Regions from separate parts of the Pradoshia eiseniae genome, predicted to be linked through region 2. Evidence: riboswitches for the same ligand, from Rfam matches in the RefSeq annotation. Region 2 holds a riboswitch; each other region holds the start of a gene.
The links. Region 2 has a riboswitch for thiamine pyrophosphate ahead of thiT (energy-coupled thiamine transporter ThiT). Riboswitches for the same ligand answer to the same signal wherever they lie in the genome.
Positions count from the first base shown of each region.

Region 1: it holds a riboswitch for thiamine pyrophosphate, as region 2 does, so the genes downstream of both, thiM (hydroxyethylthiazole kinase) here and thiT (energy-coupled thiamine transporter ThiT) in region 2, are expected to answer to the same signal.
Region 3: it holds a riboswitch for thiamine pyrophosphate, as region 2 does, so the genes downstream of both, thiW (energy coupling factor transporter S component ThiW) here and thiT (energy-coupled thiamine transporter ThiT) in region 2, are expected to answer to the same signal.

Region 1 is NZ_PKOZ01000001.1:413,521-416,798, forward strand. It holds gene CYL18_RS02005 (MFS transporter) at 1-739, opposite strand, end outside; gene CYL18_RS02010 (ArsR/SmtB family transcription factor) at 806-1,429, opposite strand; TPP riboswitch at 1,576-1,675, shown strand; TPP riboswitch at 1,745-1,846, shown strand; gene thiM (hydroxyethylthiazole kinase) at 1,936-2,721, shown strand; gene thiD (bifunctional hydroxymethylpyrimidine kinase/phosphomethylpyrimidine kinase) at 2,718-3,278, shown strand, end outside.
Region 2 is NZ_PKOZ01000004.1:233,293-236,570, reverse strand. It holds gene CYL18_RS09775 (dicarboxylate/amino acid:cation symporter) at 1-822, shown strand, start outside; TPP riboswitch at 881-983, shown strand; gene thiT (energy-coupled thiamine transporter ThiT) at 1,093-1,677, shown strand; gene CYL18_RS09765 (nitroreductase family protein) at 1,749-2,366, opposite strand; gene CYL18_RS09760 (winged helix-turn-helix transcriptional regulator) at 2,497-2,841, shown strand; gene CYL18_RS09755 (helix-turn-helix transcriptional regulator) at 3,240-3,278, shown strand, end outside.
Region 3 is NZ_PKOZ01000018.1:3,345-6,622, forward strand. It holds gene CYL18_RS19745 (DUF4181 domain-containing protein) at 1-146, opposite strand, end outside; gene CYL18_RS17190 (MerR family transcriptional regulator) at 430-855, shown strand; gene CYL18_RS17195 (DUF4260 domain-containing protein) at 855-1,205, shown strand; gene thiW (energy coupling factor transporter S component ThiW) at 1,343-1,846, opposite strand; TPP riboswitch at 2,159-2,246, opposite strand; TPP riboswitch at 2,327-2,438, opposite strand; gene CYL18_RS17205 (penicillin-binding transpeptidase domain-containing protein) at 2,637-3,278, shown strand, end outside.

The DNA of each region.
Region 1 (3,278 bases), on a different contig from region 2:
CTTCTGCAAAGGACGGTAAAAGGGCATAAGTTGCACCGATAGTAAAGTTGATAGCTATTGCTCCTGCCAAAAGAGGAAGCAATGCCTTGAATACGAGTGACAGGCCTTCTGATAATTCTTTTATGTATGTATGATACGAATGTTTCACAGGTGTATTGTCTATTGGAAGATGAGAAAGTTTTAAAAGACTAAATATCATTGCGCAGGTGGCAAAAGTGATGGAGTCGACCAAGAATAAAGAGATGGCACCAATCAAAGCTACAAGTATGCCCGCAAAGGCGTTAAAGATAAGATCGATTCCTTGATAAGCAAACGAAAAATAGGTATTGCCTTTTAGTAAGTCCTCTTTCTTGAGCACTAAAGGCAAGAGTTTATTCTGAGTTGGATAAGAGAACTGTTCGATGATAGCGATAAGGGGCATGATGATGAGCAAAAACTGTATGGTTAATAGATTGAAAAAATAAGCGCAAGGGATCATGAGCAGAAGGATACATTGTAACAACTGAGTACAAGTGAGGATTTTCTTGGGGTGCCACCTATCAATGAAGGGACCGAATAAAAATTGAAGAACTTTGGGAAATAAAATCAAGAAACCCGCTAAACCAGAATAAAAAGCGCTTCCGCCAAGGTCATAGACTAGCCATGTGGCGGCTATGTAATATAGGCTGTCCCCAATATTCGTAATGATTCTACCTAATAAAAGCCAGGAAAAGTTTTTGTTTGCTCGGAAGAAATTCATATTTAATCTCCTTAAAAATTATTTAATCGGTTAAATAAAAACTGACTGTTGGTGATAAAAAAAGAATCAATCTTGATTCTTTTCTTTCTCCTTATATCGATCCATGGATGGCTCATCAATCTGCAGGGCAGTAGTGGAAACAAAGTACACCTTACTGTCAGGATTCTTTTCAGCGTCCTTTGCCAAGCTAGTTAATTCGTTCATCAAATTATGGTATTTTTTAACCCATGCTTGAAATTGCACCCTTGTTGCAGTGAATTCCCAAAGTGAACCGACAAAATTCCATTCGGAAGGGTCTTCTGAAGCTTTATCCATGATAAAGGATTCCTCGGGAGCAGACAGGATATGTTTTTTAGATCGTTCATTCATTTGTAAGATTAACTGCCTGGCAGATTCGCTAACCTCTTTATATGGTAATAGTTGATCGGCCGGTATAAATCCGGCGGCGACTGATTGATAGAACTTCTGGATGATTCCGTTCTTTTCCTCGGTATATACGATTTCAATTAACCCGTTTTTTTCTAAGTCCTTAATATGATAATGAATCTTGGCTCGTGACATGCCGAAATGCTCGGATAATTGCTGGCCTGTATAAGGTTTTTCCATGAGACGCATCATAATCTCTGCCCGAAAAGGATCGGATAGGGCTTTGATTTGGCTGAAATCCGTCAAGGTTAACATGGGTTTCATTTTTTCGCTCCTCTGTTATATATTTTTATTCGGTTAAAAATAATTTAACTATATGGTAAACTATGTAAAATAATTAATCAATATGTTTTTTATTTTCCATATATTATTGAAAAAGATACAAGATTTTGATAAGGTAAAACCAATCAAATGATTTGCAGGGGGACTCTTAGGAGTTGAGAAGGTAGAACCTGACCCTTAGAACCTGACTTAGTTAACACTAGCGTAGGGAGCAAAGTATAACACGCCTTAATTTGTGTATATTTTAGCTCTCCATCTATTATTTGGAGAGCTTTATTTGTTTCCTAAAACTAAATAATTTGATTGCGGGGGGACTCTTATGGAGTTGAGAAGGTTAAAACCTGACCCTTAGAACCTGTCTTAGTTAATACTGGCGTAGGGAGCAATAAACATCAGAAGCGATTCTGATGCTAGGCCCTTCTATTCTTGCTAGTGAGATAGAGGGGCTTTTTCTTTCTTGCGTCCATCGACAAAATGGAGGAGAGAAGATGAACTATTTATTTGAAGGAACAACTGTATTCACACAAGTCCGGGATAGGAATCCACTCATTCATTGCATCACGAATTATGTAGCGGCCAATCTCCAGGCAAATGGACTGCTTGCGATTGGGGCATCACCGGTTATGGCGGATGGACCGGATGAGGTGGAGGAGATTGTCGAAGTGGCATCGGCGCTTTCCATCAATATCGGCACCCTTAATCCGCAGATGAGGCGGGCGATGCTGAAAGCGGGCAAGGCTGCCAATAAGAGGGGAATGCCTGTACTGCTTGACCCGGTCGCTGTCGGGGCTGCCACGTATAGGAAGGAAGCAGTAAGAGAGTTACTTCAAGAGGTTCATATTGATGCCATTCGCTGTAATCTTGGCGAGCTCGCTGCACTCGTGGGAGCTGAGTGGGAGCAAAAGGGAGTGGACAGCGGCACGGGAGCCATTCATCTGGAAAGGGAGGCAAAAAAGGTAGCATTGGAACATGGATGCCTAGTTATTGTGACCGGAGAGAAGGATTATCTCACGGACGGTGAACGAGAACGCTGGGTAGAGGGCGGACATGAGATGATTACTCAAGTCACGGGCAGCGGGTGCTTACTCAGCTCTGTTTGCACAGCCATCCTGGCATCATGTGACAGTCATCGATTAGACAGGCTTGCTGAAGGACTGTTCCTGTATAAAAAAGCAAGTGAGGAAGCCTATCAAACAAGTCCTTATCCAGCTTCTTTTCAAGCTGCCTTTTTGGATCGATTATTTGTCCATGCGAGCGGGAGGGGGGAAGCATGAATGTAGTGATGACAATTGCCGGATCTGATTCTGGCGGCGGTGCAGGGATTCAGGCTGACTTGAAAACGTTCCAAGAGCTGGGGGTGTTTGGTACTTCCGTCATTACAGCTTTAACCGCTCAAAACACGATGGGTGTTCATGATATTTTGACAACGACTCCGCAATTTGTCCGGTCGCAGGCGGAGGCAGTCTTAAATGATTTGCCTGTGCGAGCAGTCAAGACCGGGATGCTTGCCTCCGGTGAAATCATTCAAGAGATAGCGGAGATTCTGAGAAAGAGAGACTTGCAGCTTGTTGTGGACCCGGTCATGGTCGCAAAGGGAGGGGCACAATTGCTCGGGATGGAGGCTGTGCGTGACTTGCGGGATCATTTGATTCCGCTTAGTACGGTCATTACGCCAAACATACCCGAAGCCGAGGTTTTGACGGGGATGTCCATCCGCCATGACAGTCAAGTCGAAAAGGCGGCAGAGCATTTGCTTGAGCTAGGGGCAGGTTGCGTCGTCATAAAGGGCGGGCATATGGATAACCCGGATTTTGCGACGGACGCCGTTTAT
Region 2 (3,278 bases):
ATGCTTCAAGTAATTGTTATGTCTATTTTCTTTGGGCTTGGAATTTCTGCGCTTGGTTCAAAAACGAAGGGCATTATTGATTTATTGGAACAAGGACAAGAATTAATGGTTTACCTTGTCAACATGATCATGAAGGCGGCTCCTTATGCTACGTTTGCTCTTGTAGCAACAGCAGTCGGTAGCCAAGGGATTGCTGCGATTAAGAGCATGGGCCTTTACATGATTGTGGTTGTGTTAGCTCTCTTTATTCATACAGTTGTTGTATATGGCGGAGCGATTTCCCTGCTTGGACGAAGCAATCCACTAGATTTCTTTAAGAAGTTTTTCCCGGCAATTGCTGTGGGATTCAGTACGTCTTCAAGCAGTGCAGCTCTTCCAGTAGCAATGGAAACAGCTCAAAAAGCGCTTAACGTGCCAAAGAACATCAGCAGCTTTGTGCAGCCTCTTGGAGCAACGATTAATATGGACGGAACAGGAATTCTTCAAGGGGTTGCGGTTGTCTTTATTGCACAAACGTACGGCGTTGATTTGACGGTTCCTCAATTGTTGACAGTTATCCTGACAGCGGTTCTGGCCAGTGTTGGGACAGCGGGTGTACCAGGAGCCGGGTTGATTCTACTTGCTATGGTACTTGAACAGGTGGGCTTGCCGGTCGAGGGAATTGGCCTTATTCTTGGAATTGACCGCTTATTGGATATGACGCGTACGGCCGTAAATATTACAGGTGATGCTTCCTGTGCTGTCATTATTGCTCAATCTGAGAAGAAATATGAAGCAAATGAAGATGAAGCACCAGAGATGACGGAAGAGATGACTGCGTAAGGAAATCTCCTTGCTATTGGCAATTCCTTCTAGTATCATATAAGAAAATGAATATAATTTATTCCACAAGGGGAGCCCATGAGGCTGAGAGTGAATGTTCGAATTCTGACCCTCCGAACCTGTTAGATAATTCTAGCGTAGGAATGTGGCGGATATATGCTATTTGTAAGAGAGCAATGTGTGCCATTTTTGACATACATTGCTCTTTTGCATTTTATAAGCCCGTTTTCTCGAAAGATTCAGGTACTCCTCCAAAAAGAAAGGGGAACAATGATGAGAAATAACCGTTTGTTGTATTTGGTTGAGGTGGCTATTTTTGCGGCTATGGCATTTATTTTTGATTTGCTTGGAAACATCATGTCTTTTAGTTTATGGGCACAAGGAGGAAGCGTATCAATTGCCATGGTACCAGTCTTTTTGATGGCCTTGCGGTGGGGTGTAAAAGGCGGTGTTGTAACCGGGCTGTTATTGGGTCTATTGCAAATCGTATCAGGAACGGCCTATATTCTGACACCAGTTCAAGGAATTCTAGATTATATCGTGGCTTTTTCAGCGGTAGGTTTATCGGGGCTCCTTTTCAGTCTGGTCCAACCAAACGGAAACAATAGAAGAACCAATATTCTTTATGTAATAGGCGGGATTCTTGTAGGAAGCTCATTGCGTTTTCTTGCCCACTTTATCGCGGGAGTCGTCTTCTTTGGAGCGGGGGCTGCGGACGGGCAGTCTGTTATCATCTTCTCCCTCCTGTATAATCTGTCTTATTTGCTTCCGAGCGTAATTGTATCAGGCGGGGTTATTATGCTGCTCTTCTCTTCAGCACCAAGATTACTCTTGAAGAAGGCAGCTCATTATTGATTTGTTTAATACGGAGACAAGAAAGACCGCGATAAAGGTTATTGGCTAACCTTTATTGCGGTCTTTTCTATTTAATCAAAGTAGGTTGTTAAAGATTCGATTGGCAGGCGTGAAGTATTGAATGCAGGTGCTAGAGCCTTACCGATAGCAATTAAAGTAATTGGGAAGAGATTGTCTGGCAGGTCAAAGCGTTTGGCGAATGCATCTTTGTCGAAGCCGCCCATCGTGATTGTATCGTAGCCGCGATCTTTGGCGAGCAGCATGAATTGCATGGCAATTGCGCCGGCATCATAAGCGGCAATTTCCTTTAATCCTTCCTTCGGCATTGTTGGATATGCATTCAATGTTTGTTTGATTGTCCGATCAGCGATAGATTGGTCCATATAGCCTTTTTCAACATTAAGGGAATAGATTTTTTCTACGTTTTTGTAAGCTTCGCTATCACCTATAACGGCAACGATTGCCGACGACTCTTCGATTTGCGCCTGGTTGAAGCCAAGTGTCCGGATCTCTTTTTGAAGCTCTTTGTTTTGGATAACGATAAAACGCCATGGCTGCAGGTTGCTTGATGATGGTGCATTGGCTGCAATGCTTAATAATTCAAGAATTTCACGCTTGTCAATTTGAAATTGGGGATCATAGCTTCGAACGGACTTACGCTGTTTGATAATTTGTTCTAATTGTGACATGGTTATTCTCCTTGTAAACTTACTTAAAGTTAGTTTTTATATATTGGTTAACTTACCATTAGTAAGTTAACATGTCAATGCATAAGATTCATGTTATGATAATAAGAGCATAAAGATGGAGGCGATTTCTATGCCAGAAGCCACAGATCATGGTCCAAAGCTACATATATGCAGTGATTTTCACAAGACAATAGAATTTATCGGCCGAAAATGGATGGGGATTATCATATACTCATTGCTGGATGGACCGAAAAGATATCATGAATTAATTGGACGGATTGAAGGAATCTCTGACAGGGTCCTGACAGAAAGATTGAATGAATTAGTGAAGGAGGAATTAGTGAAAAAGAGTTATTTAGATGGTTCTTTAAAGAAAGTCCAATATGAATTGACACCTAGTGGAGAAGCATTGAAGGATGTTATGTTATCTATACGAAAATGGGTTGAATATAAAAATGAGCTGGAAAAGAAGTAAAAGTAAGACTATCAGGCCGGAGAATCCTCTTAAATTTGGAATAGAGGTTCTCCGGCTTTTTATTATGTTTTCTACCTTATTTGGGTGTAAATTTCCTGGAGGAAATTATATGTGATACGCCAACTCTTCTTGATTAAGGGTTGTTTTAATTAAGGATGATGGTGAAAAGCCTGTCAAAAACTCATAAAAAAGAAGTGAATTGACGATAAAACAACTAACTATTCAGTAACAATAGGTTTCATTTTATCACTCAAGGGAATAAAAAAATCAGTAAATATATACAAATTACCAACAATTTTCCATTTATTTCAATTATAATATTTATAACGGGTCAATAATTGATAAAATATTCCATAACTATAACATGTTTTCATACACTAATTGAGAAGAGGGATGGCATGACAAAGGATGAAATAATTCGTTTAATATCAGAGCGC
Region 3 (3,278 bases), on a different contig from region 2:
CTTTTTCTCTTTACACCCCAAAATTTATCTGTCATTTTTTCTACCGAAAATACTACTAATAATAAAATAATTAGAACCGTCAACAGCCTCAAAATTAACCCTCTCCATTTATCTTTATTAGTCACTGCTTCAAATACTATAACCATATAATTCGATATGGATGATAGAAACCCTTCTAAAGCTAACCTGTCCCTCTGTTCAAGGAGGCGCTCTCAATCTAAAATTGTACAGTAAAATGAATAGCAGCTTCCCTAAGCAATAATCTTTACGATAACAGCCTATTAATAAAAGGCTGCAGATTAGCGGGAGGGGAAATGGTAAAGATTAAGAAGTGACTCTTTTTCAATTGATTTATAAATATATATATATTTATACCCTTGACCTTAGACAATACTCCAATGTTATGGTGGTATTGGGAGAGTGGTTCATATGCAAATCAAAGATTTCTCTAAGAAATATAAGATTCAAACGGATACGATTCGTTATTATGAGAAAGAGCAGATATTGAAGCCTAAAAGGCGAGACAATGGGTATCGAGAATATGATGAAGATAGTGAAAAGCAGCTGCAGCTTATCATCGTATTAAAGCATTTGGGCTTCACAATTAAAGAGATTCAACAATTGCTCATATTAAAAGACAAACCAATATCAGCAGAATGTAACAATTCAACCGTATGGTTAATTGAGCAAAAGCTATCAAATATTGATGGGAAAATTCAGTTTTATGAACAAGCATCAAAGACATTGAAAAACGTTAAAGAGCTGATAAAAGAAGAAAAATATACAGAGAATAAAGAAGTGATTGAGGATTTGCTGTTTGAACTCTTCAAAAGCAGCGATAAGAGGAATTTATAATGACAGTTAAAAGAATCGTCCGTATCGAAAATGGAATTGCCTTTGCCATTTCTTTTTATATTTACGTGTACCTAAATTTCCCGGTTTGGCTGTTTTTTGTCCTTTTATTAGTTCCTGATATAACTATGATTGGTTATGCAATGAATAAAAAAATTGGCGCCATTGTTTATAATTTCGGACACAGTTTGATTGTACCGCTACTTTTCTTTATCAGTTACTTTTACTTTTCAAATGTTTATTTACTCATAATATCAATTATCTGGCTAGCACATATATTTATGGATAGATTATTGGGATTTGGATTGAAATATGAAGACACTTTTAACATAACACATATACAAAAATTGTAATGGAGCCATTATGCCACTAGAAAGTAAGCCGCTTCCTTTATGGAGGCGGCTTGTTTTACTTTCTCTACTGACTAGGAGCAGGTCACATTATACGGCAAGCCTTCTATAAGCATAGAGCTGCATCAAATTTGATTATGCTACCTTACCTTTTGTCCACCTGGCAGGATGACCCGTTTTCTGATTAATAGGTTCAATAAAGTATATCCCAATAAGGCTCCCGTGAAGGAACTGATCGTGAAGGCAGGGATGAGTCCGAAAATGGTCATTTCTTCTCCGAGGATTAAAACGGCTATGGGATAGGTCGCGATTGCCCCTAGTATGCCGGTGCCGATTACTTCGCCAAGGGCAGATAGCCCAATATTTTTTGTCTTGCTGTAAAGGATGGCTGCCAGGAAGGCGCCAATCATGCTTCCGGGATAGGCGAATAGGCTGCCCGTTCCGATTATATTCCTGATAGTGGAGGAGAGGAAGGCTTGCATAATGGCGTAGGCCGGGCCCAATAGGACAGCTGAAAGCAGGTTTACGAGATGCTGGATTGGGAATATCTTTGCGAATCCAATCGGGATGAAAATCAGGCTGCTGGATATACTCGTGATGGCTGCGAGTAAAGCGGTCATGGTCAGTTTTTTTGTCCGGTTCATGGTTTACACTCACCTTTCTTCGATTACGGTTTGTTAAATTAGCCCTTTAAACAATGAACGAATTTTTCCTCCAGCAATGTTCCTTTTCTTAAAACTTATTCGAATAGATGCTGATGATTTGCTCCCAAATCGGTTGAATGTGTGCGTGCAATCTTTCAGTAAACGTGTCCATGTAATTTCCTCCTCGTATACTATTGACGACCATATAAACAGCAGGGAGTGTAATTGCCGTATGGGTACTGAATGGAAGGGGAGACCAAAATAAAAACCACTCTCACAAATGGAAAGTGGTAAATGGTAGAAGTCATACTAGCTTCATCATTCCTACTTCCCTCCGCTAGTATGAACTAGATCAGGTTCAAAGGGTTCTTCTCAGCCATTGGCGCCCCTAGTAGATATACATATTTAGTTCATAGTCTTTTAACATCAGAAAACCCTGACCAATCAATTGGAAGGTCAGGATGAATGGAATACACGTCATCCCTCATAATTTCACCTTCCCTCCGCTAGCATGAACTAGGTCAGGTTCAAAGGGTTCGGAGGAAACGCCAGCTCCATCTCAGCCTTTTGCAAGACACCCCTAGTGCTGTTTATATGAATTATCTATTAGCTTACCAAAATTAGTAAGTAAATCAATCTATTTCGAAAAATAAATATCCTAACCCTTTGTTAAATAGATATATCACATGTGTCTGTTACTCCTTAGTCTAATAGGCAAGGACAATTTTTCTCAATAAATATTCGCTCTTTTGTTATAATTAAGACATTGATTCGAGAGGGGGCAGAATCCGTGAGTAAAAAAAGAATTCTAGCAAGCTTTTTATTTTTATTATTATTGGTTGCAGCAGGATGCAGAGATGATTCTGTTCAGCCAGAAAGCCGGCTGAAAGATTATGTGAAGCTGTGGAACGAGCAGAAATTTGATGATATGTATGCGGATTATCTTTCGGCTTCCACTAAGGAAACCTTTAAAAGTGAGGATTTCGTCGATCGGTATGAAAAAGTATATAGTGATCTTGGCATTACCGATTTAGAGGTGAAAACCAATTTTGAAGAGGAACAGGAGCACGAGGATAAAGAGCAGGTTACGCTTCCGATTCAGGTAAAGATGAACTCCATCGCTGGAGAAATCGAGTTTGATAAGGAAGTAGAATTAAAGAAAGAAACGCGTGATGAAGAAGAGAACTGGTATATCGACTGGGATACGACCTTTATTTTCCCGGACTTGCAGAAAGATGAGAAGATAGGTATTGGCTCCACAAAAGCGCAGAGGGGCGAGATTTTTGACCGTAATGGAAAGGGTCTTGCCATCAATGGAACAGCCCAGCAGGTCGGAATCGTCCCAGAACAATTTGATGAGTCGAAAAAAGATGAGGTCGCGAAAATACTTGATAACTCGACTGAATACATCGATAAGCAGTTGAATCAAAGC